Regions from separate parts of the Streptomyces chengmaiensis genome, predicted to be linked through region 4. Evidence: riboswitches for the same ligand, from Rfam matches in the RefSeq annotation. Region 4 holds a riboswitch; each other region holds the start of a gene.
The links. A riboswitch is a leader RNA that binds a small molecule or an ion and turns the genes downstream of it on or off. The one in region 4 is predicted to bind cyclic di-AMP.
Positions count from the first base shown of each region.

Region 1: linked by a shared signal. The riboswitch ahead of QCN29_RS16020 (transglycosylase SLT domain-containing protein) and the one ahead of QCN29_RS27025 (M23 family metallopeptidase) in region 4 are both predicted to bind cyclic di-AMP.
Region 2: linked by a shared signal. The riboswitch ahead of QCN29_RS13605 (transglycosylase family protein) and the one ahead of QCN29_RS27025 (M23 family metallopeptidase) in region 4 are both predicted to bind cyclic di-AMP.
Region 3: linked by a shared signal. The riboswitch ahead of QCN29_RS11915 (C40 family peptidase) and the one ahead of QCN29_RS27025 (M23 family metallopeptidase) in region 4 are both predicted to bind cyclic di-AMP.

Region 1 is NZ_JARWBG010000016.1:105,885-111,221, reverse strand. Features, by position in the region: gene QCN29_RS16035 (DNA-formamidopyrimidine glycosylase family protein) at 1-185, shown strand, start outside; gene QCN29_RS16030 (hypothetical protein) at 224-517, opposite strand; gene QCN29_RS16025 (peptidylprolyl isomerase) at 768-1,265, shown strand; gene QCN29_RS16020 (transglycosylase SLT domain-containing protein) at 1,387-2,169, opposite strand; cyclic di-AMP (ydaO/yuaA leader) riboswitch at 2,174-2,329, opposite strand; gene QCN29_RS16015 (phospholipase D-like domain-containing protein) at 2,711-4,318, opposite strand; gene tgmB (ATP-grasp ribosomal peptide maturase) at 4,724-5,337, opposite strand, start outside.
Region 2 is NZ_JARWBG010000013.1:35,146-40,482, forward strand. Features, by position in the region: gene QCN29_RS13600 (LysM peptidoglycan-binding domain-containing protein) at 1-939, shown strand, start outside; cyclic di-AMP (ydaO/yuaA leader) riboswitch at 1,261-1,389, shown strand; gene QCN29_RS13605 (transglycosylase family protein) at 1,394-2,149, shown strand; gene eno (phosphopyruvate hydratase) at 2,440-3,729, shown strand; gene QCN29_RS13615 (FtsB family cell division protein) at 3,846-4,325, shown strand; gene QCN29_RS13620 (DUF501 domain-containing protein) at 4,421-4,966, shown strand; gene QCN29_RS13625 (Ppx/GppA phosphatase family protein) at 4,963-5,337, shown strand, end outside.
Region 3 is NZ_JARWBG010000011.1:31,182-36,518, forward strand. Features, by position in the region: gene pcrA (DNA helicase PcrA) at 1-1,667, opposite strand, end outside; cyclic di-AMP (ydaO/yuaA leader) riboswitch at 1,967-2,125, shown strand; gene QCN29_RS11915 (C40 family peptidase) at 2,128-3,354, shown strand; gene QCN29_RS11920 (hypothetical protein) at 3,376-3,729, opposite strand; gene QCN29_RS11925 (C40 family peptidase) at 4,064-5,191, shown strand; gene QCN29_RS11930 (response regulator transcription factor) at 5,250-5,337, opposite strand, start outside.
Region 4 is NZ_JARWBG010000040.1:42,529-47,865, forward strand. Features, by position in the region: gene QCN29_RS27005 (UDP-glucose dehydrogenase family protein) at 1-347, opposite strand, end outside; gene galE (UDP-glucose 4-epimerase GalE) at 380-1,405, opposite strand; tRNA gene QCN29_RS27015 (tRNA-Met) at 1,773-1,846, shown strand; gene QCN29_RS27020 (PP2C family protein-serine/threonine phosphatase) at 2,065-3,198, shown strand; cyclic di-AMP (ydaO/yuaA leader) riboswitch at 3,435-3,579, shown strand; gene QCN29_RS27025 (M23 family metallopeptidase) at 3,591-4,673, shown strand; gene QCN29_RS27030 (hypothetical protein) at 4,786-4,947, shown strand; gene QCN29_RS27035 (PrsW family intramembrane metalloprotease) at 4,926-5,337, opposite strand, start outside.

The DNA of each region.
Region 1 (5,337 bases), on a different contig from region 4:
TGCATGCCGCGATGGGCCGGGTGCTGCGGTCCTCGGTGCGGGCCGGCCGCGTCCCGGCCCGCCGCGGCTGGCTCACCGGCCGCCGGGACGACGCCGAGCCGGTGTGCCCGCGGTGCGGCCGTCCGCTGGCGTCGGGGCGGACGGCGGGGCGGCGGACGGTGTGGTGCGAGCACTGCCAGCGCTGAACGGTCCGCGCGCCGCCCGGCGCCCTGGGTCGCTCACGTCAGCGCTGGATCGCCGCGAGGCCCTTCTGCATGTCCTCGGCGTTCATGACCGGCTGGATCTCGATCCGGGCACCGAGGCCGGACAGCAGCGGCTCGGCGATGCCGGGCAGCCGCCAGCTGTCCTGCATGTCGAAGACGAACGTGCAGGAGCGCTTGCCGTCGCTCGGGCCAAAGTAGGCGGCCTCCGGCTGGAGCTGGTCCATGAGCTCCATCATGATCTTCGCGAGTCTGCCCTGGTGGAGGGCCTCGGTGGACTTCTCGGTGTCCAGTTGGGCTCGCAGCATCACGCGCATGCTCTGGTCCTCTCTGCTGTGCCACGGGCCGGCGCGGCCGTTCCGCACCGGCGACGCCCGGGCCGCATCGTCCTCAGCGTCGCCCCGGCCCCCGGGGGCGGCAACCTCGACGCCGCCGTCCGGGTCCGGACTCGGCCCGGCGGGTCGGGCGGCTGCGGGCGGGTCGGGCCGGGCGGCTGCGGGCAGTGCGTGACCGTGACACGAGGGGGGCGTGTGGGCACGGAGGGCGACAGGATGTGAGGATGTACCCGTGAGCAACAGCAACGTTTTCTTCGACATTTCCATCAACGACGAGCCCGCGGGCCGGATCGTCTTCAAGCTCTTCGACGATGTGGTCCCCAAGACCGCCAGGAACTTCCGCGAGCTGGCCACCGGCGAGCACGGCTTCGGCTACGAGGGCTCCGGGTTCCACCGGGTCATCCCCGACTTCATGCTGCAGGGCGGCGACTTCACCGCCGGCAACGGCACGGGCGGCAAGAGCATCTACGGGGAGAAGTTCGCCGACGAGAACTTCCAGCTCAAGCACACCAAGCCGGGCCTGCTGTCCATGGCCAACGCGGGCCGGAACACCAACGGGTCCCAGTTCTTCATCACCACCGTCGTCACCGACTGGCTGGACGGCAAGCACGTCGTCTTCGGCGAGGTCGTCGAGGGCATGGACGTCGTGAAGAAGATCGAGTCCCTGGGCTCCCGCAGCGGCGCCACCAAGGCCGACATCCGGATCGCGAAGTCCGGCGTCGTCGCCTGAGAGCCGGAGGCCGCGTCAGCGGCCCTGTCCTGACCTGCGCAAGGCCGTCCGGCCCGGCGCCCCGATTGCGGGGCGCCGGGCCGGACGGCTGTGTCGGGCGGCGTCAGTGCGCGCCGTTCGCTCAGTACGGGCCGTTCACATTGTCGATCGAGCCGTAGCGGTCGGCCGCGTAGTTGCAGGCGGCGACGATGTTGGCGACCGGGTCGAAGGGGTCCATCGAGGTGCCGGGCACGTGGTAGGCGCGGAACGTCGGGTCGATGGTCTGGAGGAGGCCCTTGGACGGGGTTCCCTTGGCCGCGTTGGAGTCCCAGTTGTTGATGGCGTTCGGATTGCCGGAGGACTCCCGCATGATGTTGCGGTGGATGCCCTCGTAGCTGCCGGGGATGCCGTGCTGGGCCATGATGTCCAGGGCTTCGCGGATCCAGCCGTCGAGGTTGTCGGGGTAGGACTTCGCCGCTGCGGCCACCGTGGTCCGCTCGGCGGAACGGTCGGCCCGGTCGGACGAGGCGGCAGCCTTCTTGGGCTCCTGCGGCGCGGCGCCCGGCCCCGGGACGACGGTCAGCTTCAGGCCCGGGCGGATGAGTGACGGATTGTCACCGACCGCGCGGCGGTTGTCCTGGTAGAGCCGCTTCCAGCCGCCGCTCACCGAATGCTCTTCGGCGATGGCGGAGAGGGAGTCGCCCGCGACCACGGTGTAGGTCAGCGGACCGGCTGCCTTGGCCGCGGCAACGGCGGTGGCGATCGCGGCGGGCTTGGCAGTCGAGTGGACCGTATTCGGCGTCGCTTCAGCAATGCTCGCACCGAAGAACGGAAGAGCGAGTGCAGTGCTGGCGGCACCCGCGAGGGCGATTCCGCGGGTGATCCGCTGATGGTTCGAACGACGGTGCTTACCCTTTTCGGGCATGGCGAATTCCTCTCCGTCGCCTGCGAGGTGAGCTGTCGGGTTCGGGCTGGAGATGCCCGGCCGCGCATCGCTGTGCACGGCTTCACCCCAAGCCGCTCCGGGGTCGGACCGGCGTCTTACCTGGGTCCCCCGCTCCTGCCGGGTGTGACGGGTGTGTGGGTGGGTGCGGTGTCCGGACAGCGGCAGGATTCGGCGTTCCATCCGGAATGACGGTGACGGTAGGCGAGTCCGCACCTGAGTAACAAGGCCTTGTATGACGGAATGGCATCGAAAGAGGCCGATTTGGCGATGAAGTGGCGACGCCCCGATGAAGCACACTTCTCAACTTTCCTTCTGCAAAGCACTAATTCGCCTGGACGCCGAGATCGCCAATCGGTTCCCAGCGTGACCGACATCACGGGCAGTCGCGCCGGGTGCCATTCGGCGCAACTGCCCTGAGATGTCAGCGAATAGCAGAAAAAGCCGCTGACCGCGCGACTGCTTAGCTAATGGGTCAAATCACCCATACCGGATGTGTCCTAGTAAGTCGTCGCTCATCCCGTCAGGCGCAGACTCCGTGCCGGTAGTCGTGCGTCGCGGTGTGACGGGAGTACGTCCACTGCGGGTCGAGCAGCTCCTCCTTCAGCTGACGGGCCGCGTCCGGGCTCTCCACGATGTAGCCGAAGTCCTGGAGCCAGGAGGGGTAGAGGTTCTTTGACCCGATGTAGAAGGCGGAGTCGTCGACCGAGACCAGCTTGTGATGCAGGGCATACGGGCTGCCGTCCGCCCAGGTCGCGGAGGGGGCGGCACGGAACGAGGCGAGCTGGAGGTTGGCGCACAGCGCGCGGGAGGCGGCGGCCTCGTCACCCGTGAGGCGCGCCAGCCGTTCGCGGAGGGTGTCGCTGATCTCGGAGAGGGACTTGATCTGCGAGTAGCCGCCGCTGCCGATCAGCCCGCGGTTGGCGGGGTCGCTGACCACGATGCGGACCTTCACGCCCGCGGCGAGCTTGGCCGCGAGGGTGTCGTAGAGACGGATGTCGTAGCGGGGCAGCGGCGGACAGGTGGCGTTGAGGTCCTGCTGGGAGATCTCGATGTGCTCGCGGGCGGCGGCGACCAGGGCGCGCAGCGCGCTCTCCTCCGGGTTGACCGTGTCGTAGTCGCGGTCCGCGTTGGTGCGGTCAGACAGCAGGCCCGGGAAGCAGCGGGCGTCCCGGGCGCCGGGCAGGGCGGGCTGGAAGGACGAGGCGGGGTCGGAGTCCTCGATGCCGATGCCGAGGCCGCCCACGGCGACGACGGGGACGTTCCCCTGGGCGGGGACGACCGTCGGATTGCCGTCGCGGTGCATGGCGGCCATGCAGTCCGCGCCGTCGGAGACGGCCAGCCACACCTTGGCGGGGTTGCCCGCGTTGCGGCAGGTCCAGGTCCACAGCGTGTCCAGGAACGCGCCGGCGGCGCGCGCCGCCGGGCCCCGCAGCGCGAGGTCGACGTCGGTGACGGGGTGGGCGGTGTCCAGGTAGTCGTCCTTCCAGCTGTTGATGCCCCCGGCGACGACGGACTCGCCGTCGACGACCAGCAGCTTGGAGTGGTTCCAGGAGAAGCCGGTCCTGGAGGTGGTCATCGACGCGACATTCAGCGTGATGCTGTCGGCCGCCGCGCCCAACCGCCGGAGCAGGTCGTTCTTGTAGGTCGACGGCACGACGTTGAGGTGGTACAGGGGGGCGGCCCCCACGAGGACGCGGACCCTGGGCCGGTGGCCCGCCGCCGCAGACGCCTTGAGGCCGTCGACGACGGCGTCGTTGAACGCCCCGTCCGGCAGCGGCGCGAGCGTGGAGATGTCGACCGTGCGCTCGGCCCGGGAGATGTCCCGGGTGATCTTGTCGAGTCTCTTCTGCGCCCCCGAGCGGTCGGAGCAGGTCGCGTCGCCCCAGCAGCCGGGGGTCTGGAGCAGCCAGCCGGCCGGATCGCCCTCGGGTGCGTCCAGGGCATTGCCGCCGCTGCGCTCCCATATGCGGCCTTCGAGACCGGGTGAGACCTCTCTCAGCGTCCGCTCGACCGCGTCGAGATACGGAGTGCCGTCGTCGGCGTGTGCGGGCGCGGCGCCCAGGGAGACGAGCGCGGCGGCAAGAGCCGTCGCGGAGGAGACAAGACGGCGGAGCCTGTGGCGGGCCACGGATGTGTCCTTCGGTGAGATGGCGGAAGGCGCACGGCCGTCCATGCGGTGAACATCCCGTGCGCTCGATGAGCGCGTAGAAGCTACCGGCTGGTTAACTTCGCCGAGCGGACGATGGATGATCACCGGCCATCGCGGACCGGTCCGTGTGCCGCCTCCCCTGCCGGCCCGCTGCAGCGTCGTATGTCAACTCGCCGTCAGCGCCGGGCTGTTGCGGAACCAGAGGCTTTCGCTCCGTGCCGCCTCCGTCTGCCGGGCTTGGCGCGAAATGATCGACTTCCTCGGCGCGCGGCGTCGCGCGGAAGCGGCGGAGACGCGGACGCCGGAGGCGTCCCGACCGTCCTGACGAGGCTGCCCGCGGTGCGCCCGCGCCGGAGAACGGGCGGCGGCCCGCTCCTCGCGGCGTCAGGCGCGCAGCCAGCGGGCGACCTCCTCGGCGATCGGCTGTCCGGTCTCCAGTTCGATGAAGCCGAACTGGCCTCCCTGGTTGCATTCCAGGAACCACCAGACGCCCTCCTCGTCCTCGGCGAAGTCGAACGCGGCGTAGGCCAGGCCCGCGAGGTCGATGAAGTCATGGACGGCGCGCGCGATGCGGTCGGGGGTGTCGACCGCCGTCCAGGTGTGCTCGCTCGTGCCGTAGCGCCCGTCGACCTGGCCTTCGGCGGCGGGCTTGCGGGCCGCGTACATCCGGCCGCCGACATAGGTCAGCCGGACGTCGGCCTGTTTCGGGATGTAGCGCTGCAGCAGCGTGGGGCCCGCGGAGACGGCGGCGAAGTCCGCGTCGGGGCCGATGCGGGTGGTGGGGAGGGCGACCGGGGGGCCTCCGGAGGGCGGCCCGGAGGCGGCCTTGACGACGATGTCACCGTACTGCTCGGCGAACTGCCGGGCGGCATAGGGGAAGGTGGTGATGACCGTCGGAGGCACGGCGAAGTTGCTTCGCTGGGCGATCCGCAGTTGCCAGGGCTTGCAGCGGGCCTGTGCGGATGCCGAGGGGTGGTTCATCCACCGCGCCTGTGTGG
Region 2 (5,337 bases), on a different contig from region 4:
TACGGCGGACTCCAGATCTCCCAGCAGACCTGGGAGGACTTCGGGGGCGCGGCCTATGCGCCGCGCCCCGACCTCGCCAGCCGCGCCCAGCAGATAGCCGTGGCGGAGCAGATCCTCGCGGTGCAGGGGGTCGATGCCTGGCCCAACTGCTCGGCGACCGCGAATCTGCGGAGCGGCGGCGAGTCCGCCGACGTCAACCCGGGGGTGGAGCCCGGAGCGGTGACGGGTTCCGGCGCGAACTCTTCCGGCATCGGCATCGGCTCCGGCGGTGCGGCCCCCGCCGACGGCGGCTCGCCCGGCGCGGGCTCCTCGGGTGAGGGCTCCGCCGGGGCGGCTACGACGGCTGCCCCGTCTCCGTCCTCTTCCCCCTCGTCGTCGCCCTCGTCGTCTCCCTCGTCGGTGCCGGAGGGCGGCGAGCAGCCCACCACCCGATCCGGGGCGGGCATTTCGGGTCTGCCGCAGGAGAGCGGCACAACGGTCTCGCCTGACGCGTCGGATTCCCCGGGCGTCTCCGCCGGGTCCGCGGCCCCCGAGGGGTCCGGCGGCTCCGGCGGGCAGACGCTGCCCGAGGACGCCGTGGAGCCCACCCGGACCATCGAGCCGACCGACCCCGTCGACTCCGATCTGACCGTGGGCGAGGGTACCGGGCGGCATCGCGGTGCACCTGCGGATGAGGCGGACAAGTCGGGTATCAGTGATGCAAGCCGAGAATTCGGTGGGCATGCCTCGCGGGGTGACAGCGCTTCACGTGATGCATCCGACACGGCAGTCGGCGAGCAGGGCTACACCGTGCGCCCCGGGGACAGCCTCTGGGCGATCGCCGACGAGCGTGAGGTGCCCGGGGGGTGGGTCGCGCTCTATGAGGCCAACCAGGAGACCGTCGGGTCGGATCCCGACCTCATTCACCCTGGCCAGAGCCTCGATCTGGATCTGAAGTAGCGGCAGTTCGGGGGTGTTTATCCGATTCTGCGTAAGTGAGACAAGCGTCTCTCTGCCCCAACTGGCGTGTCGCGGCTGTCGAATCCGTCCGAATCGCCCTTCACCTGCGGAAATGCGTGTCAAGTCGATCGCGGAAAGAGTGATTCATCCGTGATGTTCGCCCTTGAGCGGCAGCGGCCGGTGTGTTTACGGTTCCAACCGCTCGCCACCGCGGGCCCCGTCGACCGTCACGCCGAATCCTGCCGGCGGACGGCGGGAACAGTCGTCGCGTGGAGCGCCGAAGGCAGGAGCGGGGGACCCAAGGTAGGCGCCGGACCGGGCCGTTGAGACGCGCTGTGCTCTCAGAGGCCGGGACCGGCTTGGGGTGAAGCCGCGCGCTAGGACGCGCGGCCGGGCACTCATCCGGCCCGAACCCGACAGCTCACCTCGCAGGCGTCGGTGAGGAGACACTTCCATGCTGCTTTCCGGCAAGGGCAAGCATCGCCGTCCGTCGAAGGCCACCCGTATCGCCGCGCTCGCCGGCGTCACCGGCGCCGCAGTGGCCGCCCCGCTGCTCGGTGCGACCTCCGCCTCCGCCGCGACCGCCGCCGAGTGGGACAGGGTCGCGCAGTGCGAGTCCGGCGGCAACTGGTCCATCAACACCGGCAACGGCTACTACGGCGGTCTGCAGTTCTCCGCCTCCACCTGGGCGGCCTACGGCGGCGCCAAGTACGCCGCGCGCGCCGACCTCGCCACCAAGGCGCAGCAGATCGAGATCGCCGAGAAGGTCCTCGCGGGCCAGGGCAAGGGCGCCTGGCCGCACTGTGGCGTCGGCCTGTCCAATGCCGCGTACACCGGCGGCGGCTCTGGCTCTGGCTCTGGCTCTGGTTCTGGTTCGGGTTCCGGTTCCGCGCAGCAGTCCAAGCCCAAGGCGCAGCCGAAGCAGTCGCAGCAGCGCAGCCAGGCTCCGACCACCCGCTCCGAGCGCTCCGCGGCCCCGGCTCCGGCTCAGAAGAAGCCGTCGGCCAAGTCGTCCGCCGAGCCCGCCGCCCCGGCGAAGGGCTTCAAGAAGGGCGACGGCGAGTACGAGGTCAAGCCCGGCGACACGCTGAGCAGGATCGCTAAGGCGGAGGGCGTCAAGGGCGGCTGGCAGAAGCTGTACGACCTCAACGACGACATCGTCGAGGACGCGGACCTGATCTTCCCGGGCCAGCGGCTCCACCTGAGCTGACCCGCCCGGCTGTGACCGCCCCGGTCCGGAGCGCTTCCCCCGTGCGCACCGGGCCGGGGCTTCCGCATGCCGTGGCCGGCGGTCACCCCCCTGTCACTACTGATCGGTAGGCATGTAGCGCTTCGTCCCCAGCCGGTCCACTTCGCACCCTTTTTCGTCCCAGCGGGCGGGCATCGGCAGGCGGCGGCCCCCGGGCCGGTTAGGCTCTTGCCGCAAGGCCGAATCAGACCCTGCACTGCTGGCATCCAGCTCGCATCACAACTTGCGTCACATCCCAGAAGGAGATGCTCGTGCCGTCCATCGACGTCGTCGTAGCCCGGGAAATCCTGGACTCCCGAGGCAACCCCACGGTCGAGGTCGAGGTTGGCCTCGACGACGGCAGCACCGGCCGTGCTGCCGTTCCGTCCGGCGCCTCCACCGGTGCGTTCGAGGCTCTCGAGCTCCGCGACGGTGACCAGAACCGCTACCAGGGCAAGGGCGTGGAGAAGGCCGTCCTCGCCGTCATCGAGCAGATCGGCCCGGAGCTCGTCGGCTATGACGCCACCGAGCAGCGCCTGATCGACCAGGCGATGTTTGACCTGGACGCCACCCCGGACAAGTCGTCCCTGGGCGCCAACGCCATCCTCGGAGTCTCCCTGGCCGTGGCGCACGCCGCCTCCGAGGCCTCCGACCTGCCGCTCTTCCGCTACCTCGGCGGCCCGAACGCGCACCTGCTGCCCGTTCCGATGATGAACATCCTCAACGGCGGCTCGCACGCCGACTCCAATGTGGACATCCAGGAGTTCATGATCGCTCCGATCGGCGCGGAGTCCTTCTCCGAGGCCCTGCGCTGGGGCACCGAGGTCTACCACACCCTGAAGAAGGTCCTGAAGCAGAAGGGCCTGTCCACCGGCCTCGGCGACGAGGGCGGCTTCGCCCCGAACCTCGACTCCAACCGCGCCGCCCTCGACCTCATCCTCGAGGCGATCAAGGAGGCCGGCTACACCCCCGGCCGCGACATCGCGCTGGCGCTCGACGTCGCCGCCTCCGAGTTCTACAAGGACGGCGCGTACGAGTTCGAGGGCAAGTCCCGCTCGGCCGCCGAGATGACCGAGTACTACGCGGAGCTCGTCGACGCCTACCCGCTCGTCTCCATCGAGGACCCGCTCTTCGAGGACGACTGGGACGGCTGGAAGACCATCACCGAGAAGCTCGGCGCCAAGGTCCAGCTGGTCGGCGACGACCTGTTCGTCACCAACCCCGAGCGGCTCGCCCGCGGCATCGACGAGGCCGCGGCCAACGCCCTGCTTGTGAAGGTCAACCAGATCGGCTCGCTGACCGAGACCCTGGACGCCGTCGAGCTGGCCCAGCGCAACGGCTTCAAGTGCATGATGTCCCACCGCTCCGGCGAGACCGAGGACGTCACCATCGCCGACCTTGCCGTCGCCACCAACTGCGGCCAGATCAAGACCGGCGCCCCGGCCCGCTCCGAGCGCGTCGCCAAGTACAACCAGCTGCTGCGCATCGAGGAGATCCTCGACGACGCGGCGGTGTACGCAGGGCGCAGCGCCTTCCCGCGGTTTCGCTTTGCGGACCACTAAGCACAGCAAGGGCTGACAGCCGTATAGCTTCAAGGGCTGACACCCGTATATACGTACGTCCTCGCACCCGGTCCCGTACCGTGTGCGAGGACGTATGTGCGTGAAGGAGGCGGAGCATGGCCGCGAAGGACCGGGACCGGTTCTCCACCGCGACCCGGATCCGGCTGCTCGGCGAGCAGACGGCCGCCCGCGTCTACCGCTCGCAGAGCCGCCGCCAGGCCCGCCGCTCCCGGCTCACCGGCCGGGCCGCCTTCCTGGTGCTCGTCGTCTGCACGCTGGTGGTGGCCCTTGCCTACCCGATGCGGCAGTACGTCTCGCAGCGCGCCGACATCGCCGAACAGGAGCGGCGCATGGAGGAGGCGCGAGAGAGGGTGGCCGGGCTCCGGGACGAGAAGGCCCGTCTCCAGGACGACCAGTACGTCCGGCGGCTGGCCCGTGAGCATCTGCACTATGTGATGCCGGGAGAGACCGCCTACACCATGATCGACCCGGATGCCGAGGAGCGCCGCCGGGACGACGAGGGGGCGGCGGACCGACCCTGGTACTCCAATGTCTGGGACGGAGTGGACCACGCGGACCGCCCCGCCGGGCAGTAGCCCCCACCGCGCTCACCGCGCTCACCGCGCTCACCGCACTCACAGCACTCACAGCACCGAGAAGTCACCACCGCACCGAGAACATTCAGGCAGGCATGGAAACCCCTCCTCCCCACACCGAGCCGACCGAGCCGACCGCCGCGGACATCGCCGCCTTCGAGGCGCAGCTCGGCCGCCCGCCGCGCGGGCTGCGGGCGATCGCGCACCGCTGCCCCTGCGGGCAGCCGGACGTCGTCGAGACGGCCCCGCGGCTGCCCGACGGCACCCCCTTCCCGACGCTGTACTACCTGACCTGCCCGCGGGCGGCGTCGGCGATCGGCACGCTGGAGGCGAACGGGGTGATGAAGGAGATGACCGAGCGGCTGGCGGAGGACCCGGAGCTGGCCGCCGCCTACCGCGCCGCGCACGAGGACTACATCGCACGCCGGGACGCCGTCGAGGTTCTGGAGAACTTCCCCAGCGCGGGCGGCATGCCCGACCGGGTGAAGTGCCTGCATGTGCTGGTCGGGCACTCGCTGGCAGCGGGGCCCGGGGTGAACCCGCTGGGCGACGAGGCGATCGCGATGCTGCCCGAGTGGTGGGCGAAGGGCCCCTGCGTCACGCCCTGCACGGACGGCTCGGCGAAGGAGGCTCCTCAGTGACCCGTGTGGCGGCCGTCGACTGCGGCACCAACTCCATCCGCCTCCTCGTCGCCGACGTGGACCCCGCGACCGGCCGGCTGGTCGACCTGGACCGCCGGATGACGATCGTCCGCCTCGGCCAGGGTGTGGACCGGACCGGTCGCCTCGCCCCCGAGGCGCTGGAACGCACCTTCGCAGCCTGCCGCGAGTACGCGGCGGCCATCAAGGAGCACGGCGCGGAGAAGGTCCGCTTTGTGGCCACTTCCGCCTCGCGCGACGCCGAGAACCGCGACGCGTTCGTACGCGGTGTGCTCGACATCCTCGGCGTCGAGCCCGAGGTGATCACCGGTGAGCAGGAAGCGGAGTTCTCCTTCACCGGAGCGACCCGCGAG
Region 3 (5,337 bases), on a different contig from region 4:
GGGCCGGCGCCGGACTCCACGACGGTGCGCAGCTCGTCCATGAGGGCGTTGAAGCGCTTGACCGCGTTGGCGGAGCGGGCCGCCATGCCATACGCCTCGTCCACACGGCGCAGCGCCTGCGGGAAGCTGGTCTTCTCGCGCAGCGCCAGCGCCTCGATCATCGCCTCGGCGCGCTCGCCGATGCCCCGCTTGGGGACGTTGAGGATGCGGCGCAGCGGGACGCTGTCCTCGGGGTTGGCCAGGACCCGCAGATACGCAAGGACGTCCCGGACCTCCTTGCGCTCGTAGAAGCGCACTCCGCCGACGACCTTGTACGGCAGGCCGACGCGGATGAAGACCTCTTCGAAGACACGGGACTGGGCGTTGGTGCGGTAGAAGACGGCGACGTCGCCCGCCTTCGCCTCGCCCGCGTCCGTCAGCCGGTCGATCTCGTCGGCGACGAACTGCGCCTCGTCGTGCTCGGTGTCGGCGACATAGCCGGTGATCTGTGCGCCCGCGCCCGCATCGGTCCACAGGTTCTTGGGACGGCGGCTCTCGTTGCGCTCGATGACGGCGTTGGCCGCGGAGAGGATGGTCTGCGTCGAGCGGTAGTTCCGCTCGAGCAGGATGGTGGTGGCGTCCGGGTAGTCCTCCTCGAACTGGAGGATGTTGCGGATGGTCGCACCGCGGAAGGCGTAGATCGACTGGTCGGCGTCGCCCACCACGCACAGTTCGGCGGGCGGCAGGTCCTCGTACCCCTCTCCCACCAGCTCGCGCACGAGCGTGTACTGGGCGTGATTGGTGTCCTGGTACTCGTCGACCAGGACATGACGGAAGCGCCGGCGGTAGTGCTCGGCGACATCCGGGAACGCCTGGAGGAGGTGGACGGCGGTCATGATGATGTCGTCAAAGTCCAGGGCGTTGGCCTCGCGCAGCCGCGCCTGGTACATCCGGTACGCCTCGGCCAGGGTCTGCTCGAAGCCTCCCCCGGAGCCTCCGGCCTGGGAGGCGCCCCCGGCCACCTGATCGGCGAAGGTCTCCTCGTCGATCAGCTCGTTCTTCAGATTCGAGATCTTGGCGCTGAAGGACTTGGGCGGGAACCTCTTGGGGTCGAGGTCCAGGTCCCGGCAGACCAGCGCCATGAGGCGCTTGGAGTCGGCTGCGTCGTAGATCGAGAACGACGAGGTGAAGCCGAGCCTCTTGGACTCGCGGCGCAGGATGCGCACGCATGCGCTGTGGAAGGTGGAGACCCACATCGCGCCCGCACGCGGGCCGACGAGCTGCTCGACGCGCTCCTTCATCTCCCCGGCGGCCTTGTTGGTGAAGGTGATCGCAAGGACCTGGCCGGGGTGCACATGCCGGGTGGCCAGCAGATGCGCGATCCGGTGGGTGAGCACGCGCGTCTTGCCGGAGCCGGCGCCGGCCACGATGAGCAGCGGCGATCCGGAGTGCACCACGGCGGCGCGCTGCTGCTCGTTGAGCCCCTCCAGCAGGGCGGCGGGGTCCACGACAGGGCGCGGCGCGCCGTCGCGGTAGTAGGCGTCCCGCGCCGGAGGCACGTCGTAGGCGCCCTGGAAGAGGTCGTCCGGAACCGGCTCCGGCGCCGTCGCGTCATCGGGCGGCGGCGGGTGCTCGTCCTCCGGGGGCTGGAGGTCCGCCAGGAAGCTGTCGTCAAAGAGGCTGCTCATCGCTCTCAAAGTCTAGGCGTCCGCTCTGACACTCCGGGGCCGCATTGAGCCAGACCCCCGGGCGGCCGGGGAGCGGCCGTAGGCAGCGCTTGCACGCGCACCGTGCGCGACGGAACGACGACATCCGGTCAATGACCACCAGTGACGACATCGGCCCTACCGGCGGTAAACGGCCTGATCCCGCCGAGGTAACGAAAATGTATCGGACATTTCGAACATCAACCTTCACAGCAACCACACGGGTTGGCTAGCGTGCTCGACCAAGCGATCCCGCACCGCCATGGCGAACCACGCCAAACGGGTCGCCCACGCCGAATCCGGCCTTTCCGCAGGGAAGTTCGGAACCGGGGAACCACCCAGCACAACCGGGGTGAATCGGACCCTCGCCGGTCCGTAGGGCAGCCTTCCGTCCCGCCCGAACCCGTCAGCTAACCCGGTAGGCGGTTCACGGAAGAAGGAGATGTCGGCCTTGGCGTCGCATCGCAAGCCCCGCGGCCGTACCGCGATATCCACCCCCGCCGTCGGGTTCACCACCGCAGCCCTCGCCGGCGTCACGCTGCTGTCCTCCCAGAACGCAGGCGCCGCGCCCAGCGCGCCCGCCGAGCCGAAGCCGTCCATCGAGGAAGTGCAGAAGAAGGTCGACGACCTGTACCGGCAGGCCGGGACGGCCACCCAGAAGTACAACCAGGCCAAGGAGGCCACCGCCGAGAAGCGGCAGGAGGTCGGCAAGCTGCTGGACGAGGCGGCGGAGCGCACCGAGGCGCTGAACGAGTCCCGGCGCGCGCTGGGCAACTACGCCGCCGCGCAGTACCGCTCAGGGGCAGTGGCCCCGACCGCCGCGCTGGTCTTCGCCGACAGCCCGCAGTCGTACTTCGACCAGACACAGCTGATGGAGCGGCTGAGCGACCGTCAACGCAGCGCGGTCGCCGACTACGAGACCGAGCGTGCCGCCGCCGCGAAGCAGCGCACCGAGGCGGCCAAGAGCCTGGAGTCGCTCACCGCGTCGCAGGAGACGCTGCGCGCCGGGAAGCAGGAGGTGCAGGCGAAGCTGCGCGAGGCGCGCGAGCTGCTGTCGAAGCTGACGGCGGAGGAGAAGGCACGGCTCGCGGAGATCGAGCGGAAGAAGGCGGCGGAGGCCCGCCGCAAGGCCGAGGAGAAGGCCAGGGCGGAAGCGGAGGCGGCGGCCGCCGCGGAGGCCGAGAGGGAGCGCCTGCGCGCGCAGGAGCAGCAGGAACAGCAGCAGGAGCAGCAGGAGCAGAGCCAGGACTCCGGGGCGGATAGCGGGACCGAGTCGGGGGCGGGCACGACGTCCGGCGGCGACGCGGACGCCGACTACGCGGCCAAGGCCGACAAGGTGCTGGACTTCGCCCGCGCCCAGCTCGGCAAGCCCTACGTCTGGGGCGCGAGCGGCCCGTCCTCCTACGACTGCTCAGGGCTGACCCAGGCCGCCTGGCGGGCTGCCGGAGTCTCCCTGCCGCGCACCACCTGGGACCAGGTGGAGGTCGGCAAGCGGGTCGCGACGGAGGATCTGCTCCCGGGCGACCTGGTCTTCTTCTACGACGACATCAGCCACGTGGGCATCTACATCGGCGACGGCATGATGATCCACGCGCCCAAGCCCGGCACGAACGTGCGCGAGGAGTCGATCTACTACATGCCCATCTACGGCAGCGTGCGCCCCGCCTGACGCCTGCGGCGCCGGGGCGTCTCAGGTCCAGAGGGTGGCGATGAAGACATTGGCCGTCGTCAGCGCGCCCACCGCGCCGAACAGCGGCTTGTCGATCTTCTCCTCATCCCGCTTCACGTACACCAGGCCCAGGATGACGACAAGGATCACCAGCTTGATGCCGACCTTGAGGTTGTTCACCGACTGATCGTCGGCCTGGTTGAGGCCGACCAGCGCCACCCCGGTGATCAGCATGGTCAGCGCGCCGTGCAGCATCGCCGGGGTGAAGCGCGCCGTGCCCGCGCTCATCGCCTTCATCTGGGTCAGGAAGCCGCCGAGCAGCGAGGCGATGCCGATGATGTGCAGGGCGACGAAGACATTGATGAGTACGTCCATGAAGCGGAGCCTAGCCCGGCCTATAGCACCCCCCTCCTGGCGGGTCGAGGGCTTTCCCGTGCATTGGTCAGCCCCCGGCGGCAAAGGGCCCCGCACCATGATCCACCCGGTCTCAATGCGCACCCCCCTGTCCACCTTCGGGCAATAACGGTCCATACGGCGCTCGGCCGTGACCGCCAGGTCTAGCGTCCTGCGGCAGGTGGCCGACTCCCACCACCCGCCGGGCCGCCCCGGCGGCCGTCGGCTGCCCCGCCCAAGACCCGGCGACGGCCCGCTCCCCCTGTGCGGTCCGCCGCCGGGTCCGCAGGGAGAACGGAAGGATGTGGACGCCGTCGTGGCAGCGCACCGGAAACCCAAGCAGAACCCCCTGGCCGGGCCCGCCGCCCGCACCGCAGCCACCCTCGCCCTCGCCTCGGCGGCCACGGCGACCGCTTTCGAAGGCGGCGCCCACGCGGAGCCGGCCCTCACGCCCGCGCAGATCAAGGCCAAGGTCGACCAGCTCTACCAGGAGGCGGAGGCGGCGGCCGAGAAGCACAACGGCGCGCAGGAGACCACCGCCAAGGCTCGCAGGGAACTGGACCAACTGCGCGACCAGGCGGCGCGGAAGACCGAGAAGCTCAATGCCTCACGGGACCGGCTGGGGTCGTTCGCCGCCGCCCAGTACCGGGCGGCGGGCATGGACCCCGGCATGCAGCTCGCGCTCACCTCGGACCCCGACGAGTATCTGGAACGGGCCGAGCTCGCGGGCCGGGTCGGCGAGCTGCAGGCCGGGGCGATCGCCGGGGTGCACCGGCAGCTCGTGGAGATCGGGCAGCTCAAGGCGCGTGCGGAAGAGCGGGTGGAGACCCTCAGGACCCGGCAGTCCGACCTCGCCAGGCACAAGACGACCGCCCGGGACAAGCTCGCGGCCGCCCGGCGAATGCTGGACCGGCTGACCGCCGAACAGCGCGCCGCGTACGAAGGCGTCGCGGCGGGCGAGAGCAGCGGCGCCGCGGCGGCTGCCCTGCGCCCCTCCGGGGCACGCGTCGCGCAGCAGACCGGGGCGGCCGCCCCGTCGGCCCCCGCGCAGACATCCGCCCGGACACCTGCCGAGTCCACCCCGAAGGCCGCCGACTCCCGTGCCGCTCAGGCCGTCTCCTACGCCTACGGGGCACTTGGCAAGCCGTATGTGTGGGGCGCGACCGGCCCGTCGTCGTTCGACTGCTCAGGGCTCACCCAGGCGGCATGGCGCTCCGCCGGGGTCTCCCTGCCGCGCACCACCTACACCCAGATCAACGCGGGCCGGCGGGTCACCCGATCCCAACTCGCCCCGGGCGACCTGGTCTTCTTCTACTCCGGCGTCAGCCATGTCGGCATCTACATCGGCAACGGCCAGATGATCCACGCGCCCAGGCCCGGCGACGCGGTGCGGATCGCGCCGATCGACCAGATGCCCTTCGCGGGCGCGAGCCGCCCCGCATGAGCCGGGTCCGCGAACTGGCGGGCCGGCGGGCTCGCTGGCTGGCTGGCTGGCTGGCTGATCAGACCAGCCGACGGGCGGTCGCCCAGCGCGTCAGCTCATGGCGGTTCGACAACTGGAGCTTGCGCAGCACCGCGGAGACATGCGAC
Region 4 (5,337 bases):
AGGCAGCGGCGGTGCAGATGAGGGGTGAGGCCCGTGACGACCGCGTCGACGTGCCGCAGATCCGCGGCGGGCGAGTCGTGCCGCTGGGGCGTGCCCACGCAGATGAAGTGGACGTCTCCGAAGTCGGCGGCCTCCCGCAGGGAGGTGGTGAACCGCAGCCGCCCGGAGCGGACGTTCCTGTCGAGGATCTCGCCCAGCCCCGGCTCGAAGAAGGGCGGGCTGCCGGCGGCGAGCTTCTTGATCTTGGAGGCGTCGGTGTCGACGCCGAGGACGTCGTGTCCGATCTCCGCCATGCACGCCGCATGCACGGCGCCCAGGTATCCCGTGCCGATGACGGTCAACCGCATGTCTTGTCTCCTTTGAACCGTTGTGAAGCAGGTCAGTCCGGATAGCCGTCGGGATTGAGGTCCTGGAAGCGCCAGGCGTCGGCGCACATCGCGGCCAGACCGCGGGAGGCGGTCCAGTTCCATGCGTGGGCCACCGCGCCCGGGTCCGCCACCAGCGCCGCCACGTCTCCGGGGCGGCGGCGGGTGATCTCGTACGGGATGGGCCGGCCGCAGGCGGCCTGGAACGCGGCGATCAGCTCCAGGACGGACGTCCCCACCCCGGTGCCCAGGTTGAAGACGCGCATCCCGCGGTCGTCGCCGAGGTGTTCGAGGGCGACGCGGTGGCCGTCGGCGACGTCCACGACATGGATGTAGTCGCGCACTCCGGTGCCGTCGGCCGTCGGATAGTCGTCGCCGAAGACGCTCAGCCGGTCCCTTCTGCCGACGGCCACCTGGGCGAGGTACGGCATGACGTTGCCCGGCACGCCGTGCGGGTCCTCGCCGAGCAGACCGCTCGGGTGCGCTCCGACCGGGTTGAAGTAGCGCAGTGCCAGGACGCTGAGCTCCGGCTGGTGCCGACAGGCGTCGGCCAGGAGCTGCTCGCAGAGCCATTTGGCGGTGGCGTACGGATTGGTGGGGGCGGCGGGGTCGTTCTCGGTGAGCGGGATGCCGACGGGGGCGTCGCCGTAGATCGAGCAGGACGACGAGAAGACCAGCCGCTGCACGCCGTGGACCCGCATGGCGTGCAGCAGCGCCGTTGTGCCGCCGAGGTTGACGTCGTAGTACTCCGTCGGCTTCTCCACGGACTCGCCCACGGCCCTCTTCGCCGCGAAGTGCACGACCGTGTCGATGCGGTGGGCGGCGAACACGCGGTCCAGCGCGGCCCGGTCCCGCAGATCGGCCTCGTACGCGGCGGCGACGGGGCGGCCGGCGACCTTCGCGACGCGTTCCAGAGCGTGGGGCGAGCTGTTGGAGTGGTCGTCGATGACGACGACCTCGTAGCCGTGTTGGAGCAGCTCGACGCAGGTGTGGCTGCCGATGAATCCGGCGCCGCCGGTCACCAGGACCGTTGCGGACATGGAGCGACCTCGTTTCGTGCCGCAGGGAGGGAGCCGCCGCCGGTTACAGCAACGCGCATGAGATATCTCCAGCGGTCTGATGGGGAGCGTTGAGTTCTCCGGGACCGGAGACGGTCTCGGTTCTCGGACAACCGCAGAAAAGCGTATGGACGTTCATAGGATCTTCTGCGGCGGTTTTCGGCGGTGCTGAGCTGATCGGCGGGCATCCGGCGGCCCGCGGTTCGCGTGGTTCGCGTGGTTCGCGCGGGGGCGTCCGCGGGCGCGCTCACTCGGGCGTGTGAAAGGGCCCCGGGCGAGTCGTCGGACCCGGCGGCCGGAAACCGTGTCGTCGGCAGCCCTTCGGATGGCGTAAGGTGGTGTGCACCGACGCGGGGTGGAGCAGCTCGGTAGCTCGCTGGGCTCATAACCCAGAGGTCGCAGGTTCAAATCCTGTCCCCGCTACTCGCAGCACGGCGGCCCGGCACTTCTCATAGAAGTGCCGGGCCGCCGTCGTCGTACCTCCGGTGGCTTCGCGGGTGAGCGGCAGGGCATCGTCCGGTCGGCCGACGGCCGGGTCGCCGTGCGGCGCGGCTCCGGCCAGCCTGGAAGGGGCGCGGTACGGTCCGCGGCCTGACGGACTGGGCAGGAGAGCACCGGTGGGGCAGCGACGGCACGACGGCATGAGCTCGGCGCAGCTCCTCGTCCGCCTGCTGCCCGGTCTGATGATCCTCGGCGCGATCTTCTTCGACCTCGCGACGCCGGCCAAGTTCACCGCCGTCCCCATGTTCGCCGCCTCCCCGCTGATCGCCGCGCCCTTCTTCTCCTGGCGCGCCACCGCGATCACCGGCCTCGCCGCGGTGGTCGGCGCCATGGGGATGCACGCCTACAACGAGACCGCCGCCCAGATCACGGCACTGACCGAGACCACCACGCTGGTGACGGTGGCGGCTCTCGCGCTGCTCATCAACGACGTCGTACGGCGCAGCAACCAGCGGCTCGCCTCCGCGCGGGTGATCGCGGAGACCGCACAGCGCGCCGTGCTGCCCTCACCTGCGGACCGGATCGGCGGGCTGCAGGTCGCCGCGCGGTACGAGGCGGCCCAGGAGGACGCGTTCATCGGCGGCGACCTCTTCGCCGTACAGGACACGCCGTACGGGGTGCGGCTGGTGGTCGGGGACGTACGGGGCAAGGGGCTGGGCGCGGTGGAGGCCGTGGCCGTGGTCATCGGGGCGTTCCGGGAGGCCGCGGAGCAGGAGCGGTCGTTGGAGGGCGTCGCGGGGCGGCTGGAGCGGGCGCTGGCGCGCGAGGGGACGCGGCGCAGCGGGCTGGATGCGGTCGAGGGGTTCACCACGGCGGTGCTCGCGGAGATCTCCCGGCCGGTGGACGCCCTGCGGGTGGTGAACCGGGGGCACCCCGCGCCGCTGCTGCTGTACGCCGACGGGCGCGTGGACATGCTGGAGCCGTCCGAGGCGGCGCTGCCTCTGGGCATGGGGGACCTGGGGAGCTGGCCGGACCGTGCGGAGGAGCGGCCACTGCCCCCTGGGGCGACGCTGCTGCTCTACACCGACGGGCTGTCCGAGGCGCGCGACTCGCACGGCGTCTTCTACGACCCGGGGGAGCGGCTCAGCGGCCGGATCTTCCCCGGTCCCGAGGAACTGCTGGACGCGCTGGTCGCGGATGTGCGGAGGCACACGGGCGGCGGCACCACGGACGACATGGCGCTGCTGGCCGTGATGCGCCCGACGGAGCGGCAGCCGCGAAAGCGCAGGACCGTGCCGGTCGTCCGGGCCGGGACGGATGACGACCGTCCGTAATCGAGAGGGAGCCCTCCGCATAACATTTGACACACAGTCAGATACTGGACCAGTCCAAGAGGGAGCTCGGAAGAGTCTGAGAGCCACTCAACTCGCCCGCTTCCATGGCCTTGTGTCCGGTTATGTCCCGCGCAAAGAACTTAAAGATCAGACGGAACAGCTTGGATTCCCGTGCGGGTGTCTATTAACGTTCGATAACGCAACGCGGTCGTCCCAGCCGTCGCCAGAGGCGGCGCCGTGCGTGTGCGCCGAATTCCGAAAGGGAGCCGGGGAACCACTATTTGGGGTGAATCGGACGCCTTCGCAGCCTGCGGAGGGCCGTAGGAGACCTTCCTGCTCCGAACCCGTCAGCTAACCCGGTAGGCGAGAAGGAAGGAAAGGAGTACGCCTCCGTGGCGTCCAACACACCTGCCCCTGAAGCACCCTTCGAATCCGCCTACTTCGGTGAGCGGGCTGCAGAGCGGTCTTGGGGGGAGTGGAACCCCACCGAGGACTCCGTCCGTCCGGTGCGCGGCCGGCACCGCGTCGTCAAGCAGCGCGGGGGACTCGCCCGCAGCTCCACCGTGCTCGGCGTGGGCGTCATCGCCGCGGTCGGCGCGGGCGGCCTGGCCACCGCCCAGGACAAGCCCGCCGTCTCGATCTCCCTTCCGGACCTCCCCGACGCCGAGTCCCTCCCGGGCGTCGGCGCCCTGATCGGCGACGCCGAGGACTCCGGCGACGCCGACGGCTCGGGCGACTCCGGGGGCAGCGAGGTGTCCGCCGAATCCGGCACGGCCGGCCAGGACGGTGCGGGCAGCGGGCCCTTCGCCATGCTCGGCTCCGACGCCGCCGAGTCGAGTGCGGGCGGCGCGGGCGAGGCCCTGCGCGCCCGCATCCTCCAGCAGGCCGAGCAGCAGCAGGCCGCGGCCGAAGCGGAAGCCAAGGCAGCAGCCGAGCAGGCCGCCGCAGAGAAGGCCGCGGCGGAGGCGGCGAAGCAGCAGGAGGCGGCCGAAGCCAAGGCCGCCGAGGAGAAGCGGAAGGCGGAGGAGGCCGCCAGGGCCAAGGCGGAGGCGGAGCGCCTCGCCAAGCTCGCCGCGAGCTACTCCCTGCCCACCTCCTCGTACACCATCACCTCCACCTACGGCCAGGCCGGGTCCATGTGGTCCTCCGGCCAGCACACCGGCCTCGACTTCGCCGCGCCGACGGGCACCCCCGTCAAGGCCGTCCACGGCGGCACGGTCAAGTCCGCCGGCTGGTCGGGCTCGTACGGCTACCGCATCGTGCTGGAGCTTGAGGACGGCACCGAGGTCTGGTACGCGCACCTCTCCTCCATGACCGCGAGCGCCGGGCAGAAGGTGACGACCGGCGAGACCATCGGGCGGGTGGGCGCGACCGGCAATGTGACCGGCCCCCACCTCCACCTCGAGGTGCACACGCCGAGCGGGGCCGGCGTCGACCCGATGGCGTGGCTGCGCGACAAGGGCCTGACGGTCTGACGCTCCGACCGCTCCGACGAACTGCAACGGCCCCGGACGACTCCGGACGGCCCCGGACGCCCACCGTCCGGGCGGAGCGCCGCGCCGCACAGGCACGCCGCGCCCGCGTACGGTGGCAGAGCGTCCGCACCCCGAACCCCGGCAGCTCTGGCGCACACCCCCCGACGCCAGGGCTGCCGGTCCTGCGGTGGAGCAGCTGCCCGATCTGCTCGCCGCCGCCGAACTGCCGGCGCCGGGGCCGCCCGCCATGGCTCAGGAGCGGTACGGGTTGTAGCCGCCGTAGTCCCGGTGCGGCGGCGGGGACCACACCCGGCCCGACGCCCGTGCCGCGTACGTCAGTGCGGGTCCGGCCACCTCCCTTCGCTGCCACAGATGGTGCAGCAGCTCCCGCTCCCGCTCCGCGAAGTCCTCTCCGGCAGTGCCCCGGTGGGCCCGGTGGCGCAGAAACGCCAGTGTGGTCGCCAGCGACTCGTACTCCGACACCGCGTCCGCCGCGGGCCTGCCGAACGTATGCCGGGCGAAGTCGCGTGCCATCGCCCTCGCCCGCATCGACGACAGGGCGGGCGGCTCGTCCGGGGACAGCCACCCAGCCGCCGCATACGCGGGCAGATGCCTGGATATCGTGCGCAGCTCACGCTGCCGCGACCAGATCGTCAGCCAGGTC